3 regions of the Mesorhizobium sp. M1342 genome follow, and region 2 is predicted to be linked to each of the others. Evidence: predicted binding sites of a transcription regulator. Region 2 holds the regulator's gene; each other region holds the start of a gene.
What was found. The regulator PhoB, encoded in region 2, activates phosphate uptake and scavenging genes when phosphate is short. The targets are predictions, from matches to a motif close to TGTCATNNANCTGTCAT.
Positions count from the first base shown of each region.

Region 1: phnC (phosphonate ABC transporter ATP-binding protein) is a predicted target of PhoB. The motif match lies at 2,134-2,150, and genes of this name have one in related genera.
Region 3: phnF (phosphonate metabolism transcriptional regulator PhnF) is a predicted target of PhoB. The motif match lies at 2,046-2,062, and genes of this name have one in related genera.

Region 1 covers NZ_JAMYLI010000009.1:15,674-23,469, forward strand. The annotation lists gene phnK (phosphonate C-P lyase system protein PhnK) at 1-308, shown strand, start outside; gene phnL (phosphonate C-P lyase system protein PhnL) at 631-1,338, shown strand; gene NKH06_RS10970 (DapH/DapD/GlmU-related protein) at 1,335-1,952, shown strand; gene phnC (phosphonate ABC transporter ATP-binding protein) at 2,230-3,087, shown strand; gene phnD (phosphonate ABC transporter substrate-binding protein) at 3,180-4,088, shown strand; gene phnE (phosphonate ABC transporter, permease protein PhnE) at 4,146-5,102, shown strand; gene phnE (phosphonate ABC transporter, permease protein PhnE) at 5,105-6,472, shown strand; gene NKH06_RS10995 (sugar phosphate isomerase/epimerase family protein) at 6,726-7,577, opposite strand; gene NKH06_RS11000 (Gfo/Idh/MocA family protein) at 7,618-7,796, opposite strand, start outside.
Region 2 covers NZ_JAMYLI010000024.1:24,265-32,060, forward strand. The annotation lists gene NKH06_RS23300 (PstS family phosphate ABC transporter substrate-binding protein) at 1-754, shown strand, start outside; gene pstC (phosphate ABC transporter permease subunit PstC) at 850-2,313, shown strand; gene pstA (phosphate ABC transporter permease PstA) at 2,310-3,626, shown strand; gene pstB (phosphate ABC transporter ATP-binding protein PstB) at 3,645-4,463, shown strand; gene phoU (phosphate signaling complex protein PhoU) at 4,490-5,197, shown strand; gene phoB (phosphate regulon transcriptional regulator PhoB) at 5,214-5,903, shown strand; gene eglC (endo-1,3-1,4-beta-glycanase EglC) at 6,440-7,796, shown strand, end outside.
Region 3 covers NZ_JAMYLI010000009.1:5,954-13,749, reverse strand. The annotation lists gene NKH06_RS10945 (carbon-phosphorus lyase complex subunit) at 1-891, opposite strand, end outside; gene phnH (phosphonate C-P lyase system protein PhnH) at 895-1,506, opposite strand; gene phnG (phosphonate C-P lyase system protein PhnG) at 1,506-1,967, opposite strand; gene phnF (phosphonate metabolism transcriptional regulator PhnF) at 2,100-2,849, shown strand; gene NKH06_RS10925 (zinc-binding alcohol dehydrogenase family protein) at 3,124-4,140, opposite strand; gene NKH06_RS10920 (ABC transporter permease) at 4,207-5,172, opposite strand; gene NKH06_RS10915 (sugar ABC transporter ATP-binding protein) at 5,169-6,722, opposite strand; gene NKH06_RS10910 (ABC transporter substrate-binding protein) at 6,905-7,796, opposite strand, start outside.

The DNA of each region.
Region 1 (7,796 bases), on a different contig from region 2:
GCCAGCGCCTGCAGATCGCCCGCAACCTCGTCACCGGCCCGCGTCTGGTGTTCATGGACGAACCGACCGGCGGCCTCGATGTCTCGGTCCAGGCGCGCCTGCTCGATCTGTTGCGCGGGCTGGTCACCGATCTCGGCCTGGCGGCCATCGTCGTCACCCATGACCTTGCCGTGGCGCGGCTGTTGTCGCAGCGCATGATGGTGATGAAGGACGGCCGCGTCGTCGAAAGCGGCCTCACCGACCGCGTGCTCGACGACCCGCGCGCGCCCTACACCCAGTTGCTCGTTTCCTCGATTCTGCAGGTTTGACGATGAAGTCTCAAAGCGCGTGTTCGCGAAACCTTGGCGCGAGGCACCCCCCTCTGGCCTGCCGGCCATCTCCCCCGCAAGGAGGGAGATCGGCTGTCCCTGCTGCGTTCACCAATTACCAAGGCTGCAAGAAAAGCGCCGCGAGTGAAGCTGCCAATCTCCACCCTTGCGGGGGAGATGGCCGGCAGGCCAGAGGGGGGTGCCTCGCGCCGACACCTCGCAAACACCCGCTTCGAGATTTCACCGTTATTCCGCACATGCAATTCCATTGGCCAGAGGGGGGTGCTGGCCCGCAAACCAACAGCGATTGGAGGACCTTCTGATGCCGACGCCCCTCGTTGTCTCAGACGTCGCCAAGAGCTTCACCATGCATCTGCGCGACGGCATCAAATTGCCTGTTATCGCCGGTGTCTCGTTCTCGATCAGGGCCGGCGAATGCACCGTGCTCGGCGGCCCGTCCGGTGCCGGCAAGAGCTCGATCCTGAAGATGCTCTACGGCAACTACGCCGTCGACGAAGGCCAGATCATCGTCAGCCACGATGACGGGCTGATCGACCTCGCCACTGCCAGCCCGCGCACCGTGCTTGCCGTGCGCCGGCAAACGATCGGCTATGTCAGCCAATTCCTGCGCACCGTGCCGCGCGTTTCGGCGCTGGATGTCGTCGCCGAACCGCTGGTCGAGCGCGGCGAGGATCGCGAGATTGCCCGCGGCAAGGCACGCGCCTTGCTGGCGCAGCTCAACCTGCCGGAGAAACTCTGGGCATTGCCACCTGCGACCTTCTCCGGTGGCGAGCAGCAGCGCGTCAACATCGCACGCGGCTTCATCACCGAGCATCCGATCCTGCTGCTCGACGAGCCGACCGCCTCGCTCGACGCCAAAAACCGCGATGTCGTGATTGAACTCATCGCCGCCAAGAAGGCGGCTGATGTCGCGCTGCTCGGCATCTTCCATGACCACGACGTACGCGAGGCGGTTGCCGACCGCATCATCGACGTCACCGCTTTCGCTCCCGGAAAAATCGCCGCATGACCAGGAAATTGTCCGAGACGCCGCTGGTCCATCCGACGGCGGATGTGCAGAATTCGACGCTCGGCCGCTGGACCGAGATCGCCGACCGCAGCCGGGTGTCGGAAAGCGAGCTTGGCGACTATTCCTACATGATGCAGGACTGCGCCGTCTGGTGCGCGACGATCGGCAAGTTCGCCAACATCGCCGCCAGCGTGCGCATCAACGCCACCAACCACCCGACCTGGCGGCCAACGCTGCACCATTTCACCTATCGCGCCTCGGACTACTGGGACGACGCCGAGCACGAGACAGAATTCTTCGCCCAGCGTCGCGCCAGGCGAGTCACCATCGGCCACGACACCTGGCTCGGCCACGGCTCGACCATCCTGCCCGGCGTCACCGTCGGTGACGGCGCGGCGATCGGCGCCGGAGCCGTCGTCTCGAAGGACGTCGCCCCCTACACCATCGTCGCCGGCGTGCCGGCCAAACCGATCCGTGAGCGCTTCGACCGCCGCACCGCCGACCGTTATCAGGCGCTTGCCTGGTGGGACTGGGATCATGCCAGGCTGCGCGCTTCGCTCGACGATTTCCGGGAACTATCGGCCGAGGCCTTCCTGGAAAAATACGAAGGATAATTCTTCACATCATCGTCATGGCAGCCACATGGCAGGACCTGTTCGATGACTCTCTCAAGCTTTTTCGAGCAGCAGGCTCCCGTGATCGAAATCAAAACTCCCGCCTTCTGCGGCTTCAGGGACATGGAGCACTTCGAGGACCTGCTGGCCCTGGGCCGGCCATAACTCCACACCTGTGGAGCGTAACAAAACTGACATCACCGCGACACGGCAGGTTCATGTGGCTGCGTTAGGCGAGTGCCTGACGATCAATATGGTCCAGACTGGAACCTGCCCCATGTCAGCAAATTCCGCCACGCTCGAAATCCGCGGTGTCAGCCGCCGATTTGGTAAGAACACCGCCGTCAGCGACATCAACATTGCGATCCCGCAGGGTCAGATGGTTGGCATTATCGGCCGTTCGGGCGCCGGCAAATCGACCCTTCTTCGCATGATCAACCGTCTCATCGATCCCAGCCAGGGATCGATCTTTTTTGACGGCGCCGAGGTTTCCCAGTTGCGCGGCTCGCCGCTGCGGCGCTGGCAGCGTGACTGCGCCATGATCTTCCAGCAGTTCAACCTGGTGCCGCGCCTCGACGTGCTGACCAACGTGCTGCTCGGCAAGCTGAACCACCGTTCGACCATCACCAACCTGTTCGGCATGTTCTCGCGCGCCGAATGCGCCGAGGCGGTCGCGGCACTCGAGCGGCTCGACATTGCCCGCATCGCGCTGCAGCCCGCAGGCACCTTGTCGGGCGGCCAGCAGCAGCGCGTCGCCATTGCCCGCGCCATGATGCAGCAGCCCAAAGTGATCCTCGCCGACGAGCCGATCGCCTCGCTCGACCCGCTCAACGCCAAGGTGGTGATGGATTCGCTGCAGGACATCAATCTGCGCGACGGCATCACCGTCGTCACCAATCTTCACACGCTGGACACCGCCCGCACCTACTGCAACCGCATCATCGGCATGGCCGCCGGCAAGGTCGTCTTCGACGGCCCGCCGGAAGAACTCAACCGCGAGGCCGTGCGTCTCGTCTACGGCGCCGACAGCAATGGCCAGGAAATCTCCGAGGCCATCACCTCGACCAGCGTTGCCTTCAGCCGAAAGATCGCCGCATCCGCCGGACCGCTCGAGCCCGCATTCCCGGGATACTGAGAGCGGCCTGGATCGACAGCCCGCGTCAAGGGCACCTGTCAAAATCGAGAACGCTGCCGGCGCGGGGCCGGAACCTACAGGAGAGATTACAGATGTTCAGGAAGATGGTTTTCAGCGCCGTTTCGGTGCTCGCCATGGCGACCAGCATGGCCCAGGCCGCCGACATGAAGGAATTTCGCGTCGGCATCCTCGGCGGCGAAAACGAAACCGACCGGCTGCGCAACTACCAGTGCCTCGCCGACCATCTGAAGGCCGAATTCGGCTTCGAAAAGGTTTCGCTGTTCCCCGCCGCCGACTATGACGGCGTCATCCAGGGCCTGCTTGGCGGCACGCTCGACTTCGCCGAACTCGGCGCTTCCGGCTACGCCAGCATCGCTCTCAAGGACCCGAAGGCGGTCACCCCGATCCTCACCACCCAGCAGACCGACGGCGCCACCGGCTACTATTCGATCGGTCTGGCGCTGAAATCCTCGGGGATCACCGATATCAAGTCGGCCAAGGGCAAGAAGCTCGGCTACGCCGATCCGGATTCGACCTCCGGCTATCTGATCCCGCTGACCCAGATCCCGAAGGACACCGGCGCTTCGAACGAAACCTTCTTCGCTTCGACCCAGTTTAACGGCGGCCACGAGAACAACGTTCTGGCCGTGCGCGACGGCAAGGTCGATGTGGCGGTGGACGATTCCTCCGGTATCGGCGACTTCAAGGACGGCTACACCTCGGGCACCTTCCACAAGGAAGTCGCCAAGGGCGCCGTCGACCCCAACGACTTCGTCGAAGTCTGGCGCTCGGGCCTGATCCCGAACGGCCCGCTGGTCGTGCGCACCGCGCTCGGCGACGAAATGACCGCCAAGCTCGCCGACTTCTTCACGCAGTTGCCGAAGAAGGACAAGGCTTGCTTCGAAGGCGTCGAAGGCGGCGACTTTACCGGCTACGTCCCGGTCAAGGCGGACTTCTACAACGTCATCGTCGAAGCCCGTAAGGCAGCCATTGGCGGCTAACGGCGAAATCAGGAAGGGCGGCGTCGAGAAAACGCCGCCCTTCTTGCATGTCCGATCATGACCCTTTCCGTGACAGCCCCTTCCGGCGCCACTCACCAGATGGCCGACGCCTGGCGTCGCCAGACGTCCTTGCGCCGGCTCTACACCGCCATCGGTGTCGGCCTTCTCATCATCGCGCTTGGCAGCACCATGTGGTTCGCCGACGAGGCCAATGCCGGGCATTTCTTCGACCGGTTGCCGCATTTGCTGGACTTCCTGAGCTGGCTCGTCCCCAAGGACTGGAACGATGTCTGGCGGGCGATGTTCGATATCGCTTCCCCGCATGACACCGGCACCCAGGAATTCAACTTTCCGCTTGGCCGCTCGTATGTCTGGGACAGCTTCTACATCCCCGAATATTTCGAGCTGATGCTGACCACGCTCAACGTGGCGTTGGTCTCGACCTTCATCGGCTTCGTCTTCGCCGTGCCGTTCTCCTTCATCGCGGCGCGCAATTTGACGCCGCATCCGGTGCTGAGGCTGATCGTCAAGCGCCTCATGGAACTGCTGCGCGCCTTTCCCGAGATCGTCATCGCGGGCCTGTTCGCCGCCATCGTCTCGATCGGCCCGATCGCCGCCATCATCGCCATCGGCCTGCATTCGATCGGCGCGCTGGGCAAGCTGTTCTACGAGATCAACGAGAATATCGACATGCGCGCCGAAGAGGGCCTGAGGGCTGTCGGCGCCAACTGGTTCGAGCGGGTGCGCTTTGCCGGCCTGCCGCAGGTGCTGCCCAACTTCATGTCCTACACGCTGCTGCGTGTTGAGATAAATGTCCGCATTTCCACCATCATGGGCGCGGTCGGCGGCGGCGGCATCGGCGAGGAGTTGAAGCTGTCGATATCGCGCGGCTTCGGCGCCAAGACGATAGCCCTCGTGCTGCTCCTGTTCACGACGATCTTCATCGTCGACCAGTTCTCCGCCTGGCTGCGCCGCAAGCTGGTCGGCGAGCAGGCCTTCGTGGTGGGGGCTTGACCATGGCTGCCTTGACCGCCGATCAAATCCAGTCGATCGAAGAGCGCTTCCCGCAGGTGTTCCAGCAGCCGTTCCACAAGCGCTTCGGGCCGCTGATGCTGCTTGGCGGCATCTTCCTCTACCTGCTCTATGCCCTGTGGTTCTTCAACCTGCCGCAGGTCATGCGGGAATCGCACTGGGAGCGGCTGCCGCTGTTTCTGACCCAATGGATCAGCTACGACGTGCAGCCGATCTTCCGCCTCGACGAAACGCGGATCACCGCCAAATATCCACGCTTCTCGGTGCTCGGCCCGAACCCAGATCCGGACTGGGTCAAGACCAATGCCGATGGTTCGGTGACGGTCCTTATCGACGGCGCCGCCAAGTCGGTCACCTTCAGCAAGACGCAAGCGACGATAACTGCCAATGGTGAGACCGTTGCGGTCGCGCTAGGCAGCGGCAAGCCGCTGATCTCCGGATCGGTTCCCGGCTGGATCACCGCGCATGAAGATGAGGTCGTCGCCGACATGGGCTTTGCCGGCGAGGCCCGCGTCGCCGTTGACCGCGTCAGGATCCGAAAGCGATTTCTCGGCTGGGCAAACTTCGTCTTCGACACCCGCTCGCCCTTCTTCGGCAAGTCGGCAAGCGAAGTCGCCTCGCTGATCGTCTCCGGACCGGAACTGAAACCAGGCACGTCCAATCTGGCGCTGGCCGGCGACAACATCTGGAACAACGCCCAGTGGCAGCATGGCGATGTCTGGACGAAGCTCTTGCAGACCATCGTCATGGCCTTTCTCGGCACCATGCTTGGCGGCATCGTCGCCTTTCCGCTGGCCTTCTTCGCCGCCCGCAACATCACGCCCAGCCGGCTGGTCAACCAGGTGCTCAAGCGCTTCTTCGACTTCATGCGTTCCATCGACATGCTGATCTGGGCGCTGTTCTTCACCCGTGCCTTCGGGCCGGGACCGCTGGCGGGCAGTGCAGCCATCTTCTTCACCGAGATCGGCACGCTCGGCAAAACCTATTCCGAGGCGCTGGAGAACATCGACGACAAACCGCGCGAGGGTATTACCTCGACCGGAGCCAACGGCCTTCTGGTGCAGCGCTACGGCGTGCTGCCGGAAGTGGTGCCGGTGTTCATCAGCCAGACGCTCTACCAGTGGGAATCCAACACCCGCGGCGCGACCATCATCGGCGCTGTCGGCGCCGGCGGCATCGGCCTGAAGCTGTGGGAAGCGATGCGCACCAACTCCAACTGGGCCAACGTGTTCTACATGGTGCTGCTGATCCTGGCCGTTGTCTTCATCTTCGACAACATCTCCAACTTCCTGCGCCGCCGGCTGAGCCAGACGATCCACGACTACAACAGGATCCAGGCCGAGCAGGGGTAGGCGCCGGCTGCCGTCTCATGAGAAGCCGGCGGGACAGCACCCCCCTCTGTCCTGCCGGACATCTCCCCCGCAAGGGGGGAGATCAGATGTCCGTCGGCCTTCGCTAGTCTCCAGCGTTGGAAGGAAGGCGCCGCCAGCGGAACCGCCAATCTCCCCCTTGCGGGGGAGATGTCCGGCAGGACAGAGGGGGGTGTGAAGGAACGCGGCGGCAGGTGTTGGGCGGCTTCGCTCAGTCCCACTATAAGGAAGGCGCCTACGCCGCCTTCTTCCACCCATTTTTGATATGCTTATACCCTTCCCGATAGACCGCTTCCGGTGTCTCGGAAAAATCGCGCCACACCTTGGTTGCCGCCGCCAAATCTTTCAGCGAACGGCCGAACGCTTCGATCGTCAGCCAGTCGTTATAGCCGCTCTTGCGGATGGCCGAGAATGTTTCCTTCCACGGAATGTTGCCGCGCCCCGGCACGCCGCGATCGTTCTCCGAAATATGGATATGCACGACATTCCGGCGGTGTTTCGTGTAGGCGCCGATCGGGTCGGCCTCCTCGATATTGGCGTGGAAGGTGTCGTACATCGCCTTGATGTGCGGCCGGTCGATGGCGTCGATATGCTCAGACAAATCAGCCATCGTGTTGAGGAGATAGCATTCGAAGCGGTTCAGCGCCTCGAGCCCGATGGTGACGCCCTTGTTGCCGGCATGGTCGCCGATCGCCCGCTGCGAGGCGACGGAGCGCTTTTTCTCGGCAGCGGTCGGTCCGGAGCCGGAAAACGACCCGAGCGTCGAATGCAGCGGGCCACTCAGCGTGTCGGCGCCAAGTGCCTGCGCGCAGTCGATCGCCCATTTCATGTAATCGACACCGGCCTTGCGCGTCGCCGCGTCGGCCGAGATCAAATTCATCCCTGGATCGCCCATGGCCGAAACAGCGGTCCGCTCCAGTCCGATGCGGTCGAGCAGATCGCCGAGTTTTTTATAGTCGTCCGGCGTGCCGGCGAAGATCGGTATCTCAATGCCATCGAAACCGGTTGCCTTGATGTCGCGCAGCAGTGGCTCGTGTGTCTTCGACACGGCCGTCGTCCATAAGAACATGCACATGCCGATTTTCATCGACGCCCCCTCCCCTTGGATCCCCCGGACCGCCTCTATTTCAGAGCTTCGTCCACGCCCCATTCTTCTTCGACGACTTCACGCAGGCCTCGATGAAGGCCATGCCCTCGACGCCGTCCTGGATGGTCGGGAAGACGACGGCCTTGGCCGGCTTGCCGCCCTTGCGGCGTGCCGCGCGGATGGCGCGCGCGGCCTCCTGGTAGATGTTGGCGAAACCTT
Region 2 (7,796 bases):
CGAACTCAAGTCCTGTGCCGACGCCGGCGTGAAGGAAGTCCAGGAAGTCCGGATCGGCTATGACGGCATCGTCTTCGCCACCGACATCAAGGGCCCGGACTGGGCGCTGGTTCCCGCCGACATCTACAAGGCGCTGGCGGCCAAGCTGGTCGTCGACGGCAAGCTGGTGGACAATCCGAACACCAAGTGGAGCCAGGTCAATCCGAAGCTGCCCGACTGGGACATCGCCGCCTACATTCCGGGCGAAAAGCACGGCACGCGCGAAGTGTTCGAGACCAAGCTTCTCGATGCCGGCTGCGACAAGGCTGCTCTCAAGGCTGCCGGCATTGCCGACGACAAGGAAATCGGCAAAACCTGCATCGCCATCCGCAAGGACGGCAAGGCCGTCGACATCGATGGCGACTATACCGAGACGCTCGCCCGCATCGACTCCAACAAGACCGGCGTCGGCGTGTTCGGCCTCGCCTTCTATGAGAACAATGCCGACAAGCTGAAGGTCGCCACCGTGGAAGGCATCGTGCCTTCGACCGAGACGATCGCCAGCGGCAAGTATCCCGTCTCGCGCCCGCTGTTCTTCTACGTCAAGAAGGCGCATCTGGGCGTCGTTCCCGGCCTCAAGGAATATGTCGAGTTCTTCCTTGACGACCAGATGGTTGGCCCGGAAAGCCCGCTCGCCGAATACGGCCTCGTTGCTGCTCCGGATGCCGAGCGTCAGGCCCAGCGTGACGCTTTCGCCGCCGGAAAGTCGATGTAATCAGCTGCCGAACCGGGGTGCGGGCCAATCCCGCGCCCCGGTTTCATCGCAGGCCGCAACGGCGGCTGCGTAAGAATTTCTCTTGGGGTGGGTCCATGTCCTTGCTCGTACTGGCCATCGTCGTTGCCGTCGGCCTGGTTGCCTTTTTCATCGGCCGGCAACGTGCCGCGGCCCAGGACAATGGCAAGGTCAAGCCGCATTCGCGCGCCCACTATCATGGCTGGTGGGCCTTCCTGCTCGCCGTTCTGCCTGCTCTTTTGCTGCTTGCCGTCTGGACCGTCGGGTCTTCCATCTATCTGGACCGACACATTCACGCTGCCTTGCCCGAGCGCACCGTCGACAGCAAGGTTGCCAGTGAGGCACTGGACGTCAGCCTGGTAAAGAGCCTCGCCAGGGGCCTGCGCAAACTCGATGCGGGCACACTGGCCGCAATGCCTGCCAGCTTTGCCGAGCTGCAGCCGCTGCTCGCCGCCAAGGGTGTGGCACTGGCGAGCGACACGCAGGATTACATGATCCCGATCGCCGTCGAGGCGAACAAGGTCCAGGACCGGCTCGGCCTGTTCGGCGCCATTGTCATTCTCGTTTCCTCGATCGCCGGCGCCTTCTATGCGCTCAGGCAGATCGAGCCGCGCGCCAGGGCACGCAACAATGTCGAGAGGCTGATGCTGTGGGGGCTGCTTGCCGCCTCCACCATCGCCATCCTGACCACCATCGGCATCGTGCTTTCGATGCTGTTCCAGACGATCACCTTCTTCGAAAGCGTCTCGCCGATGAGTTTCTTCTTCGGCACCGTCTGGGATCCGCGTTTTGCCGCTGCCGGTTCGGGCGGCAGCCAGGGCCAGTTCGGCCTGATCCCGCTTCTTGCGGGCACGCTCTACATCGCCGCCGTCGCACTGCTGGTTGCGGTGCCGGTGGGGCTGATGTCGGCTGTCTACATGGCCGAATACGCAACGCCCAGGGTGCGCTCGGTGGTCAAGCCGGCGCTTGAACTGCTGGCCGGCATACCGACCATCGTCTACGGCATCTTCGCCGTCGTCACGCTTGGGCCATTCCTGCGCGACCTGTCCGCGGCACTGACCGGCGGTTCGCCCTTCATCCAGGGCCAGAGCATCTTCACCGCCGGCCTGGTCATGGGCGTCATGCTGATCCCGGTCGTGTCCTCTCTTTCGGACGACATCATAACCGCGGTGCCGCGCGCCATGCGCGACGGGTCGCTCGGCCTCGGCGCGACCCGCTCCGAGACGATCAAGCGGGTGATCCTGCCGGCTGCACTGCCCGGCATCGTCGGCGCCGTCCTGCTGACTGCCTCGCGCGCTATCGGCGAAACGATGATTGTCGTGCTGGCGGCGGGCGTCGCCGCCAACCTCACCATCAACCCGTTCGAGGCGATGACGACCATCACCGTCAAGATCGTCAACCAGCTCACCGGCGACCTCGAGTTCAATTCGCCGCAGACGCTGGTCGCCTTCGCGCTCGGCCTGACGCTGTTCGCGCTGACGTTGGTGATGAACATCGTCGCGCTCTACATCGTGCGCAAATATCGGGAGCAGTACGAATGACCGACATTTCCATGGATACGATGGTCAGGGCGGCGGCCCATCCGCGCCGCGACATCGGCCTGAAGGCCCGTTACGCTGCCGAGCGCCGATTCCGCATCTATGGCGTCGTGGCGATTTCCGTAGGCCTGGCGTTCCTGGCAATCATGCTGATCACCATCGTCTCGAAAGGCTACACCGCCTTCTGGCAGACGACGGTATCACTGCCGATCTCGTTCGACGAGAAGGTGATCGATCCTTCCGGCAAACGCGCAACCGATCCGAGCGTTCTGATCAAGGCGAATTATCCCAAGCTCGCCGAAAACGCGCTGGTGGCCAAGCTCGGCATCAATCCCGACGATAAGCCGGCGATCAAGCAGCTCAAGGGCTTCCTGTCGGAAGGCGCCCGCGTCCAGTTGCGCGACATCGTTGCCGCCGATCCGTCCGTGATCGGCACGACGCGCGACGTCAACATCCTCGCCGCCGCCAATCTCGACTCGGCTTTCAAGGGTCAGATCGACCTCAGCGTCGAGGAAGCGCGACGCAAGGTCTCGGACCAGCAGATCACCTGGATGAACAAGCTCAAGGCCGAGGGCGCGATGGCCGAGCACTTCAACAGCGGCCTGTTCACCTACGGCGCCTCCAGCCGCCCGGAAACCTCGGGCATGGGCGTGGCGATCATCGGCTCGTTTTATATGATGGTGATCGTGTTGCTGCTGGCGCTGCCGATCGGCGTCGCCGCCTCCATCTATCTGGAGGAGTTCGCCAAGAAGAACCGTTTTACCGACCTTATCGAGGTCAACATCAACAATCTGGCCGCAGTGCCGTCAATCGTCTTCGGCTTGCTCGGCCTCGCGGTGTTCATCAATTTCCTGGGCATGCCGCGCTCTGCCGCCTTCGTCGGCGGCCTGGTGCTGACGCTGATGACGCTGCCGACGATCATCATCGCGACGCGAGCCGCACTTGCAGCGGTGCCGCCGTCGATCCGCTCGGCAGCTCTCGGTCTTGGCGCCTCCAAGATGCAGATGGTGTTCCAGCACATCCTGCCGCTTGCCGCGCCCGGCATCCTCACCGGCACCATCATCGGTCTGGCGCGTGCGCTCGGCGAAACCGCGCCTCTGCTGCTGATCGGCATGGTCGCCTTCGTCGCCGATCCACCGACGACGCCTTTCGATCCGGCCACCGCGCTGCCGGTGCAGATCTATATGTGGGCGAACGAGGCCGAACGCGCCTTCGTCGAGCGTATGTCCGGCGCCATCATCATCCTGCTCGTCTTCCTCATGGCCATGAACATCACCGCGATCGTGCTTCGGCGTCGGTTCGAGCGGCGCTGGTAGAAAAAAAGGCATCTTGGTATGAACATCATGACCGAACAGTCCCTTGAAAACGCAGTGGGCGACAAGATGAAGTCGAACGAAGTGATCAAAATGCGCGGCGACAAGGTCGGCGTGTTCTATGGCGAGAAGCAGGCGCTGTTCGATGTCAATCTCGACGTCCGCCTGAATCAGGTGACGGCGCTGATCGGCCCCTCCGGCTGCGGCAAGTCCACCTTCCTGCGCTGCCTCAACCGCATGAACGACACCATCGATTCAGCACGGGTAACCGGCAAGATAACGCTCGACGAAGAAGACATCTACGACAAGAACATCGATGTCGTCGAACTCAGGGCGCGCGTCGGCATGGTGTTCCAGAAACCCAATCCGTTCCCCAAATCGATCTACGAGAACGTTGCCTATGGTCCGCGCATCCACGGATTGGCCAAGCGCAAGGCCGATATGGATCAGATCGTAGAGTCGAGCCTGAAGAAGGCGGCGATCTGGAACGAGGTCAAGGACCGTTTGCAGGAACCTGGCACGGGTCTTTCCGGTGGCCAGCAGCAGCGTCTGTGCATTGCACGCGCCATCGCCGTGTCACCCGAGGTGATCCTGATGGACGAACCGTGTTCGGCGCTCGACCCGATCGCCACCGCTCGCGTCGAGGAACTGATCGACGAACTGCGTCAGAACTATACCATCGTCATCGTCACCCATTCGATGCAGCAGGCAGCGCGCGTGTCGCAGCGCACCGCGATGTTCCATCTAGGCTATCTGGTCGAGGAGGGCGCCACCGACAAGATGTTCACCACCCCCGACGACAAACGCACCCAGGACTACATCACCGGCCGGTTCGGCTGAGCTCAGGCATACGAGGGACGAAGATCATGGGTGAACATACCGTCGCATCTTTCGATGAGGATCTGGAGCAGATCAGCCAGCTGATCCGCGACATGGGCGATCTCGCCCGCTCGATGGTCAGTGGCTCGACCAGGGCTTTGCTCAATTCGGACAATGCGCTGGCGCAGCGCGTGGTTTCCGATGATGCCATCATGGATGCACGCCAGCGCGAGCTGGACGATCGCGCCATCACGCTGATCGCCAAGCGCCAGCCAATGGCCAACGATCTGCGTGCGGTGGTCGGTTCGATCCGCATGGCCGGCGACCTTGAGCGCATCGGCGACCTTGCCAAGAACATCGCCAAGCGCGTCGGCACTGTCGGGCTGAGTGTCACGCCGCACGACCTTTCGCATTCGATCGACGCGATGGCGCAACTGGTGCTGATCCAGGTGCAGGGGGTCGTCGACGAGTACGCCGCCGCCGACCCGGCAGCGCTTGCCACGCTCAGAAACAATGACGAACGCATCGACGTCAAATACACCTCGGTGTTCCGCGAGCTGCTGACCTACATGATGGAAGATCCCCGCAACATCACGGCGTGCACGCACCTGTTGTTCTGCGCCAAGAACCTCGAGCGGATCGGCGACCACGTGACCAACATCGCCGAAAATGCCTACTATGTTTTGACCGGCACGCAGCTGCCAGCCAATCGTCCGAAGCAGGACGAGACGGCAATGTCCGCGCCAGCGGCATAACAGGGGTGACCAGCCGATGATCGCACCACGCATCATGGTGGTGGAGGATGAGGAGCCGCTAGGCGTGCTGCTCCGCTACAATCTTGAATCCGAAGGTTACCAGGTCGAGGTGGTGACGCGCGGCGACGAGGCCGAAATCCGGCTGCAGGAGAACGTTCCCGACCTTCTCGTGCTCGACTGGATGGTGCCGGCGGTTTCCGGCATCGAACTCTGCCGGCGCCTGCGAATGCGCCCAGAGACCGAGCGGCTGCCGATCATCATGCTGACCGCGCGAGGCGAGGAAAGCGACCGCGTGCGCGGCCTGTCGACCGGCGCCGACGACTATCTGGTCAAGCCCTTCTCGACGCCGGAGTTCATGGCCAGGGTCAAGGCGCTGCTGCGCCGGGCCAAGCCGGAAGTGCTGTCCAGCGTGCTGAAGGTCGGCGACATCGTGCTCGATCGCGAGTCGCACCGGGTCTATCGCAAGAAGAGCGAGATCCGGCTCGGGCCGACCGAATTCCGCCTGCTCGAATTCATGATGCGCCACCCCGGCCGCGTGTTCTCGCGCAGCCAGCTGCTCGACAATGTCTGGGGCGAGACGATTTACATCGACGAACGCACTGTCGACGTGCACGTCGGCCGGCTGCGCAAGGCGGTCAACAACGGCCGCATGCCTGATGTCATCCGCACCATCCGTGGGGCGGGTTACGCGATCAGGGAAGACTAGGTGGCTGTTCCGTCCCGATAGATCGGGAAAACTCGATTAGCACGCGGTCGCCAACAGCCGGTGGAATGTTGCACTCGTCTCATGGATGGGGAGCGAGCACGTGACGCCAGGAGCGGTCATCCTCATCAGGTTTCGAATGACTGCATTTGGGCCAAAGCGACAGGCAGCTTCTGGCGTTCCCCGATCTCCCAAACTCTCTATTGGGGCCCGGCTGGCCGCAGGAAGCACGGCGAATTACTTGGTACGTCGCCATCTTGCCCGCAGACTCCGACCAGAAAGCCACGCAAGAATGACTTTGAGTTAATTTAGATATACGTTCGTCGGATGACGCGTATTCTGCAGAAATATACAATTTTAATAAATTACTTCAAATTATTGCGAGTCCTCTCCTCTTTATTCATTGCTCGTCTGTCGATTGCTCAACGCGATCTCGGATCTAATGACGATTCTGTGGAACGATCTCGTTCTTTGCAGCGTTGCTTGGAAGCGGTCGCCGGACCTTTGACCAGGTCGGGCACCATTGGGAAGGATTTCTGATGAGCACGGTCTTAAATGCCAAGGGCATCCCTCTTGCCTACACCGGCGCTTCCACTCATTGGTTCTCGGCCACCGGGTCTGGACCGGAACTGCATGGCACCTCCGGCAACGACTCCTTCTGGGGAGACACCGGCGTCACTGTCACGATCTACGGTGGCGCCGGCGACGACTACTATCATCTCTATTCCACCAACAATAAGGTGGTCGAGGATCCTGGGGCAGGGATCGACACGATCGACACATGGATGAGCTACAAGCTCCCCGACAATTTCGAGAACCTCGTCGTTACCGGCACCAACCGATTTGCGTTCGGAAATGCGGTGGACAACATCATCAAGGGCGGGTCGGGTCACCAGACGCTGGATGGCGGCAAGGGAAATGATGTCCTGATCGGCGGCGATGGCGCCGATACTTTCGCCATCTCCAAAGGTAATGGAAGCGATCTTATCTTCGACTTCGGTGCGACCGATGCGGTCCGGCTTGACGGCTACGACTTCACTTCGTTCGATGCCGTCCGTTCACAGATGGTCCAGGTGGAATCGAACGTGATGCTGAACCTCGGATCCGACGAGATCCTGGTGTTCAAGAATACGACCATCGACAAGCTGCAGCCCACCCAGTTCGAACTTCCGATCGACAAGTCCGCAATGACGCTGTCCTTCTCCGACGATTTCAACACGCTGAGCCTTCGGGACGGGCAGGACGGCACCTGGAATTCCAATTTCTGGTGGGGAGCGCCGAACGGCAGCACGTTGAGCAGCAATGGTGAGTTGCAGTGGTATATCGACGCCAATTATGGCCCGACGAGTTCGGTCCATCCGTTCAGCGTTGAGAACGGCGTCCTCACCATCACCGCCGCGCAGGCGCCGGAGGACATCAAGCCTCTGATCAACAACTACGAATACACCTCGGGGATCCTGACGACCCACGACACCTTCTCGCAAACCTACGGCTATTTCGAAATGCGGGCGGATCCTCCTGAAACAGCCGGAGCCTGGCCGGCGTTCTGGCTGCTTCCGGAGGACGGCTCGTGGCCGCCGGAGCTGGACGTTGTCGAAACGCGTGGCCAGGACCCGAACACGCTCTACATGACGGCGCATTCCAATGAGACGGGAGCGCACACGAAGGTTTCTTCAACGGTGAACGTTGCGGATACCGACGGTTTCCACACCTATGGCCTGCTCTGGACGAAGGATGAGCTTGTCTGGACCTATGATGGTGTAAAGGTCGCTCAAGCAGCGACGCCGGCCGACATGCACGATCCCATGTATATGCTGGCCAATCTCGCGGTGGGCGGCATTGCCGGCCAGCCTCCTGACCATCTGGCTACGCCAGCGGAGATGAAGATCGACTACA
Region 3 (7,796 bases), on a different contig from region 2:
GCGCAGCGCCCGGTCGCAAAGCGCCATCGCCATCGCCTTGCGCTCGCTCTGGCCGAAGACCAGGCCGTAGCCGCGGGTGAACTGCGGCGGCGCCTTGGCTGAGCCTTTGAACTGGTTGACCATCTGGCATTCGGTGACGCGGACAGTGCCGAGCGGGACAGCGAAGGGCAGTTCGGGCACGTCGAGCTCAAGCTCGACCTCGCCGATGCGGATCTCGCCGACGAAGGGATGGTTGCGGGCATAGCCGCGCTGGGTGGAATAGCCGAGCGCCAGCAAAAAGCCCTCGTCGCCGCGTGACAGCGCCTGCAGGCGGATGTCGCGCGCCATCGGGAATTCCAGCGGCTCGCGGGTGATGTCGCCGGGGACATGGTCCTGCGGCATGTCGCCGTCCGGTTCGATCAAGCCTTCGCGGGCGAGGATCGCCGATACGCGCGGCATGGCTTGCGCTTCCGTCTCGCGCCGCAAGGGCTCGGCGACGTCGGCGCCGGCGGCAAGCTCGGGATCGAGCAGCCGGTGGGTGTAGTCGAATGTGGGCCCGAGCAATTGGCCGCCGGGCAGGTCCTTATAGGTCGCCGACACGCGCCGCTCGACCAGCATTCCGGCGGTGTCGATGGGCCTGGTGTAGCCGAAGCGCGGCAGCGTGGTGCGATAGGCGCGCACCAGGAAGATCGCCTCGATCAGGTCGCCGCGCGCCTGGACGATTGCGAGTGCCGCCAACTCACGGTCGTAGAGCGAGCCTTCGCTCATCACCCGATCCACGCCGAGCGCCAGCTGCTCGACGATCTGGTCGAGGCGAAGGGCCGGCACCGAACGGTCGCCGCGTCGGCGGTCGGCAAGCAGGCTGTGGGCGTTGGCGATTGCGGCTTCGCCACCTTTTACCGCGACATACATTTTTTACGCCTCCATTGTCTTGATGCGCGTCGTGCGCGGCAGGCAGACAATGCCATCTGATGTGGCGAGTATGATGTCGACGCCGCGCGGAAAGCGCTGGTTATTCTGCTTCCACTGCTCGACGAAATGGCGCGGCATCTGTGCCGGCGCGATCGTGGCGCTGGTTTCGATGCCGGGACCTTCGAGCAACAGCGGCGTGCCGGACACGAGATCGCCGACTTGCAGGATCAGCGTGGTCGAACGGTCGGGATAGTCCTGCGTGCCCTGCGAAAAACCATCGAGCGACATCATCTCGGCCGGGGCCGCGATGAAGGCGAAATGCGCATCGGCCGGTGTGTTGGCCACGGGCGCGCCGGTGTGGAACCCAAGCCAGGGTCTGATCGCGGTGGAAGCTTGCAGGGTCTGGTCGAGCCAGAGCGGGGTGTCGTTATCGCACAGCGCCAGTGCGATGGCGCCGGCGGTCGCCGAGAGCGGCGCCGGCGGGCGGGCGAAGGCCGGCAGCGGCTGCACGCTGCCTGGCCGCGCCATTGCGTCCATGACCGCGCGGAACACGGTCTGGGCGTTGAAGACCGGATCGGCGAAACCGCCCTCGATCGATTGCGCTGCAATGTCCATCAGTCTTCTCCGCGAACCATGGTGAAGAAATCCACCTTCGTTGCCGCCGTCTCGGCGCGGCGTTTTTCATGCGCTGCGGTCAGAGCCGACCGCAGGGGCGCTATCAGTCCGGTCTCGACCTCATTGCGGCGGGCAGGGTCCTGCCACAGCGCGTCGGCAATGGCCGCCAGCTTCGCCTTCTGCTTGTCGCGGCCAAGCGCATAGCAATGGCCGACCTGCCCGGAGGGCAGCCGGACGGTGGCGCGGGTGACGGTCGCCTCGCCGACATTGAAGGGAGCGCCGCCGCCGCCGATGCGCCCGCGCAGGGTGACCAGGCCGGTTTCAGGGCCGCGCAGCAACTCGGCGTCCGAAGGCAGCCCGGCTTGGTTCCAGAGCCGGACGATGTCATCGCCGCTGGATTGCGCCAGTGTCGCCATGGCGGCCTTGCGCTCGGCCTGGTCGCGGGCTTCCTGTCCTCGCATCAGCAGCATTCCTCTTTGTCAATTTGTCTATTGATATAGACAACTATACAAATTATACCTATTATCTAACGCGTGTCCATGACGGGTGGATGACAGCGATATAAGACTGGGCGCTGGAAGGTTGGGGCAATGATAGTCGGGCGGCTGGCAGCGGACAGCATCGAGCGGCGCAGTGGCGTTTCGCTGTGGCGGCAGATCGCCGACAAGATCCTGCATGCGATCGCGATCGGCGATTTCACGGAGAATGCAGCGTTGCCGCCGGAGGTGGCGCTGGCAGAACGCTATGGCGTCAACCGTCACACGGTGCGCAGCGCCATATCGGCCCTTGTAAGGGAAGGCGTGCTGCGGGCCGAGCAGGGGCGCGGCACCTTCGTACTGTCGCGCAAGCGGCTGTCCTATCCGATCGGCGCGCGCACACGCTTTTCGACAGGGCTGCAAGGGCAAACGACGGAACGGCACATCGTCCTGCTCGCCTCGTCGATCGAGCCGGCCAGCCAGCGCGTCGCCGAGGGCCTTGGCCTTGCCAGGGGAGCCGATGTGATCCGGTTGGAAACGCGCGGCGAAGCCGACGGACGGCCGGTGTCGCGTGCTGCCGGCTGGTTCGAGGCCCGGCGCTTTGCCGGCATCGATGCCGCGATGGCGCAAACCGGCTCGATCACCGCATCGCTGGCGCGTTTCGGCATCGACGACTATCTCCGGCAATCGACCGTGCTGTCGGCGCGCCATGCCGATGCGGCGGACCTTGCCGACCTCGACCTGCTGCCGGGCGCCATCGTGCTGGTCACGGTTGCCGTCAACGTGACGCCGGACGGCCAGCCGATCCAGTTTTCCGAGTCGCGCTTCCCGGCCGAACGGGTGGAGCTGAAGCTGTCGGCGCTGTAGCTAACGTCGTCATCCTTGGGCGAAGCAGGAGCGCAGCTCCGTCGCGGAGACCCAAGGATCCATGCCGCGATCTCGGGCGAAGAGCGCAGCGGCGCAGAATTCTGCACCGAAGCAACGCTCTCAGGTCACGGCATGGATCCTATGGTCTGCGCCGCTTCGCTCCTTGCTCCGCCATAGGATGACGAAGCGATGGATGTTGCGGCTAGTCGCCAAAGCATCAGATCTACCAAGTTGGGCGCTCAACGATCTCCGAATTCGTGTCGAACAGGCGCCTCTATCCGACCTCGATCACAGCCTTGATCAGGCCCGATTTCTCGTGTGCCCAACGAGCCAGATCATGCGGCGTGTCGGCGAGTGTGGTGCGGTGTGTGACGAGCTTGGCCAGGGGCACGGCGCCGTTGCGGATCGAGGCGGCGACGTGATCGAAGTCGGCGCGCAGCGCGTTGCGGCTGCCGATCAGCGTCATCTCGCGTTTGTGGAATTCCGGATCGGAAAAGCTGATGTCGTCCTTGACGACGGAGACCAGCACCAGCGTTCCGCCATGCGCGACATGGGCGAAGGCCGACTGCACCGACTGGGTGTTGCCGGTGGCGTCGAAGACGACATCGAAGCCTTCGCCTGATGTCGCTCCCTTGACCAGATCGGGCACCGCGCCGCGCGAGCCGTCGAGGGTCTGGAAACCAAGCTCGTTCGCGGCGAAGGCGAGCCTTTCACTGCTCATGTCGAGCAGCGTCACGTCGAGCCCGGCGATGCGGGCGAAGATGGCGGTACCGAGCCCGATCGGGCCAGCGCCGATGACCAGCGTGCGGGCGTTAGGGTCGGCGCGAGCGCGCCGCACGGCATGCGCTCCGATGGCCAGGAACTCGACTGCGGCGGCGTCGGCCAGCGACAGGCCGTTGGCGGGATAGAGATTTTGCGCCGGCACCAGAATCCGTTCGCACATGGCGCCGTCTCGATGCACGCCCAAGACCTCGATCCTGACGCAGCAATTGGGCTTGCCGTGCCGGCAGGCGATGCACTTGCCGCAGGAAAGATAGGGGTTGATCACCACGGGCTCACCAACGGCAAGATCGACGCCGTCGCCGGCCTCGACGATCGTTCCCGACACCTCATGGCCCATGATGCGGGGATAGGCGAGGAACGGGTGCTTGCCCTCGAAAATGTGGTAGTCGGTGCCGCAGATGCCGACATGGCTGACCGCCACCAGCGCCCAGCCGGGAGGCGGTGCCTCTGGTGCGGGCCGGTCTTCAAGGACAAGATCGCCGGGCGAACGGCAGAGGACGGCTTTCATGCGCTAATCCAGTCATGAAATCGCCGGCCCGTTGGTGTGGCGGGCCGGCGGTTGATTGCGGGATCGCTACTTGCCGCGGCGGCGCAGGCCGTCGAAGTAGACGATGATGATGATCAGCGCGCCAGTGATGATGCGCTGCCAGAAAGAGTTGACGTTGAGCAGGTTGGCGCCGTTGTTGATGGTGGCCAGGATGAAGGCGCCGAGCAGCGGCCCATGCACCGAGCCGACGGCGCCGAACAGCGAGGTGCCGCCGATGACCGAAGACGCGATCGCCTGCAGCTCCCAGCCCTCGGCCTGCGTCGGGTTGCCGATGCCGATGCGGGCCGCCAGCAGCACGCCGACAAAGGCGGCGCACAGGCCCGACAGCGTGTAGGCCATGTAGATGGTGCGCTGGACATTGACGCCGGACAGGCGCGAGGCCTCGGCGTTGGAGCCGACCGAAAACAGGTATCGGCCCCAGCGGCTGTGGTGCAGGAAAATATAGGCCGGAATGCCGACCAGGATCACCATCCAGAACAGGTTGGGGATGCCGATGAAGGAATTGCGCGAGAAGGCGGTGAAGGTGTCGCTGTTGATGTTGATCGAATTGCCGTTGGTCATCAAAAGGCCGATGCCGCGCAGCGAGGTCAGCGTCGCCAGCGTGATGATGAAGGGCGGCAGGCCCATCTTGACGATGCCGAAGCCGTGGAACATGCCGATGGCGACGCCGACCAGCAGCGTCACCAGAATGGCGAGCCAGATGGGGAAGCCGGCATTGATCATCATGGCCACGACCACGGTGGCGAAACCGACCACGGCGCCGACCGACAGGTCGATGCCGCCGGTGATGATGACGAAGGTCTGGCCGACCGCCATGATGGCGATCATCGAGCCCTGGCGCAAGAGATTGGCCATGTTGTTGGCGGAGGCGAAGCTCGTCGTCGCCACGGAGAGAAGGATCCAGAGCAGAACCAGCAGCGCCAGAAGCGTCAGCCCAAACAGGACATTATAGTTGCGCTTCGGTTTTTCGATGGCAATCGCCTCGGTGCTCATATTTGTCCTCCCAGCTTTTCTTGTTTCTCGGCGAGCGCCTGAGTGAGAATATCCTCGTGGCTGGCGGCGTGAAAACCGTGCGTCGCCACCAGTTTGCCGCGCCGGAACACATGCAGCGTGTCGGCGAGTTCATAGACTTCCGGCAGATAGGACGAGATCAGGATGATGCCGGCGCCCTTTGACAAAAGTGCGCCGAACAGGCGGTAGATCTCGGCCTTGGTGCCGACATCGACGCCGACCGTCGGTTCGTCGAAGATGAACAGCTTGGCGCCGTGCGCCAGCCATTTGCCGATGACGATCTTCTGCTGGTTGCCGCCCGACAGGCTGGATGCCAGCGCGCCGCGCGTCGGTGTCTTGATGCGCAGATCGGCGATCTGGCGATCGGCTTGCGTCTTCTCCTGCGTGCTCGAAATCAGCAGATTGTTCGAGATACGCTTGTAGATCGGGAGGTTCAGGTTGAAGCCGACCGGCAGGTTGAGGCAGAGGCCCTGGTCGCGGCGGCTCTCCGGCGCCAGCGCCAGGCCGAGCTTGATCGCGTCATGTTCGGAATTGACCTGCACCTCCTTGCCGTCCCAGAAGATCTGGCCGGCGGATTTGCGGTGGCGGCCGTAAAGCGTGGTGACGAACTCGCTGCGTCCGGCGCCGATCAGGCCATAGAGTCCGACGATCTCGCCGGCGCGTACCGTCATCGAGACATTCTCGAAGCCCTTGCCGGACAGGTTCCTCGCCTCGATGATGGCGGCGCCCGGCGTGAAATGCTCCTTGTGATAGACCTGCTCGATCGAGCGGTTGATCATCATCTTGACCAGTTCGGCATCGTTGGTCTCGGCGATGTTGCGGGTGCCGACCAGCGTGCCGTCGCGCAGCACGGAAACACGGTCGGCGAGCTCGAACACTTCCTCCATGCGGTGGCTGATGTAGATGATGGTCACGCCTTCGCCCTTCAGCCGACGGATCAGGGTGAAGAGCTGGTCGGCCTCCTTGCGGGTGAGGTAGGCGGTCGGCTCGTCAAAGATCAGGAATTTGGTGCCGCGCACGGTGGCGCGGGCGGCGGCTATCAGCTGCTGCTGGCCGATGGTCAGGTCGCCGAGCGTGACATGCGCCGGCAGGTCGAAGCCGAGGTCGTCGATGATCGTCTGCGCTTGCCTGACCATAGCGCGCTGCTGCAGGATGCCGAAGCGTGAATTCTCCTCGCCGAGGAACATGTTGGCGGCGACAGTCAGGTGACGGCACAGCACGACTTCCTGGTGCACGGCATTGATGCCGAGCGCCATCGCCTCGTGCGGCGTCGCCAGGGCGGCCGGCTGGCCCTCCCAGGCGATCTCTCCGGAGGTGCGCGGCATGACGCCGGTCAGAAGCTTGATGAGCGTGGATTTGCCGGCGCCGTTCTCGCCGACGATGGCGTGGATCTCACCGGACTTGAAGGCGAGGTCGACCGGCTTCAGCGCGTGGGTGCCGGGATAGCGCTTCTCCAGCCCGCGCAATTCGAGGATGGTCCGCCCCGGTTCCAGAACGGGTGTGGGATGCAGTTCCTGCGCCGTCGAAATCATGACAATCCTCCCAGATTGGCCTCCCCGATGGCTCCCCAGGCTGGCCTCACGATTGGCACGCGGCGAGGCAAGGATATGCCTCGAAAACAGCCTAGCTCAGGCGTGCGGATTGCCAAGCCGTTTGTGCGGCAGCTTGTGTCTCCGGGGCGAGGTGCCCCGGAGACGATTGCGGATGCGACGGCTCAGAGCTTCGGATTGAGCAGCGCGTCGATCTTGGGGTCTTTCATGTTGTCCTTGGTCACCAGATTGGCGCCGGTGTCGACATTGGCTTCGACCTTCTCGCCCTTGGAGGCGGCGAGTGCGGTCTTGATGCCGTCATAGCCCATCCGGTACGGATCCTGGACGACGAGGGCGGAAATGACGCCGTCGTTGAGGAACTTGATCAGCTTCTCGTCGCTGTCGAAACCGACCAGCGCCAGTTTGCCGCCAAGGCTGTTTTCCGCGACAGCCTGGCCGACGCCCTGCGCCATGATCAGGTTGGAAGCGAAGATGCCCTTGAGGTTCGGGTTGGCGGTGATCAGGTCGGTGGCGATGTTGAGGCCGGTGGTGGCCTGACCGTCGGCGTATTTGTCGGCAACCAGCTTGAGGCCCGGATATTTGGCGGCCAGCTGTTCGGTGAAGCCCTGCTTGCGCTGTTCGAGCGAGCCTGCGCCCGGTGCGTTGGTGATCAGGGCGACGTCGCCCTCGATCTTGCCGCCGTTGGCGGCGCCGATGGCGGCTGCGAGGCCGTCGGCAGCGACGCGGCCGCCCTGGACGTTGTCGGTGGTCAGGAACGAGGTGAAGGCCTTGGAGTCGGCGCCGGAGTCGATGCCGATGACCTTGACCTTGGCAGCGGCTTCATCGATCGGCTTGCCAAGCGCCTTGAACTCGGTCGGCGCAATGACGATGGCCGCCGGGTTGCTGGCAACGGCGTTCTCGAGGATCGAGACCTGGCCGTTGACGTCGGTTTCAGCCTGGGCACCGAGTTCCGGCACGTTGACGCCGAGATCCTTGCCGGCCTTGCGGGCGCCGGCCAGAACGATCTGCCAGTAGAAGGACGTGGTGTCCTTGACGATGATCGGAATGGTGACGTCC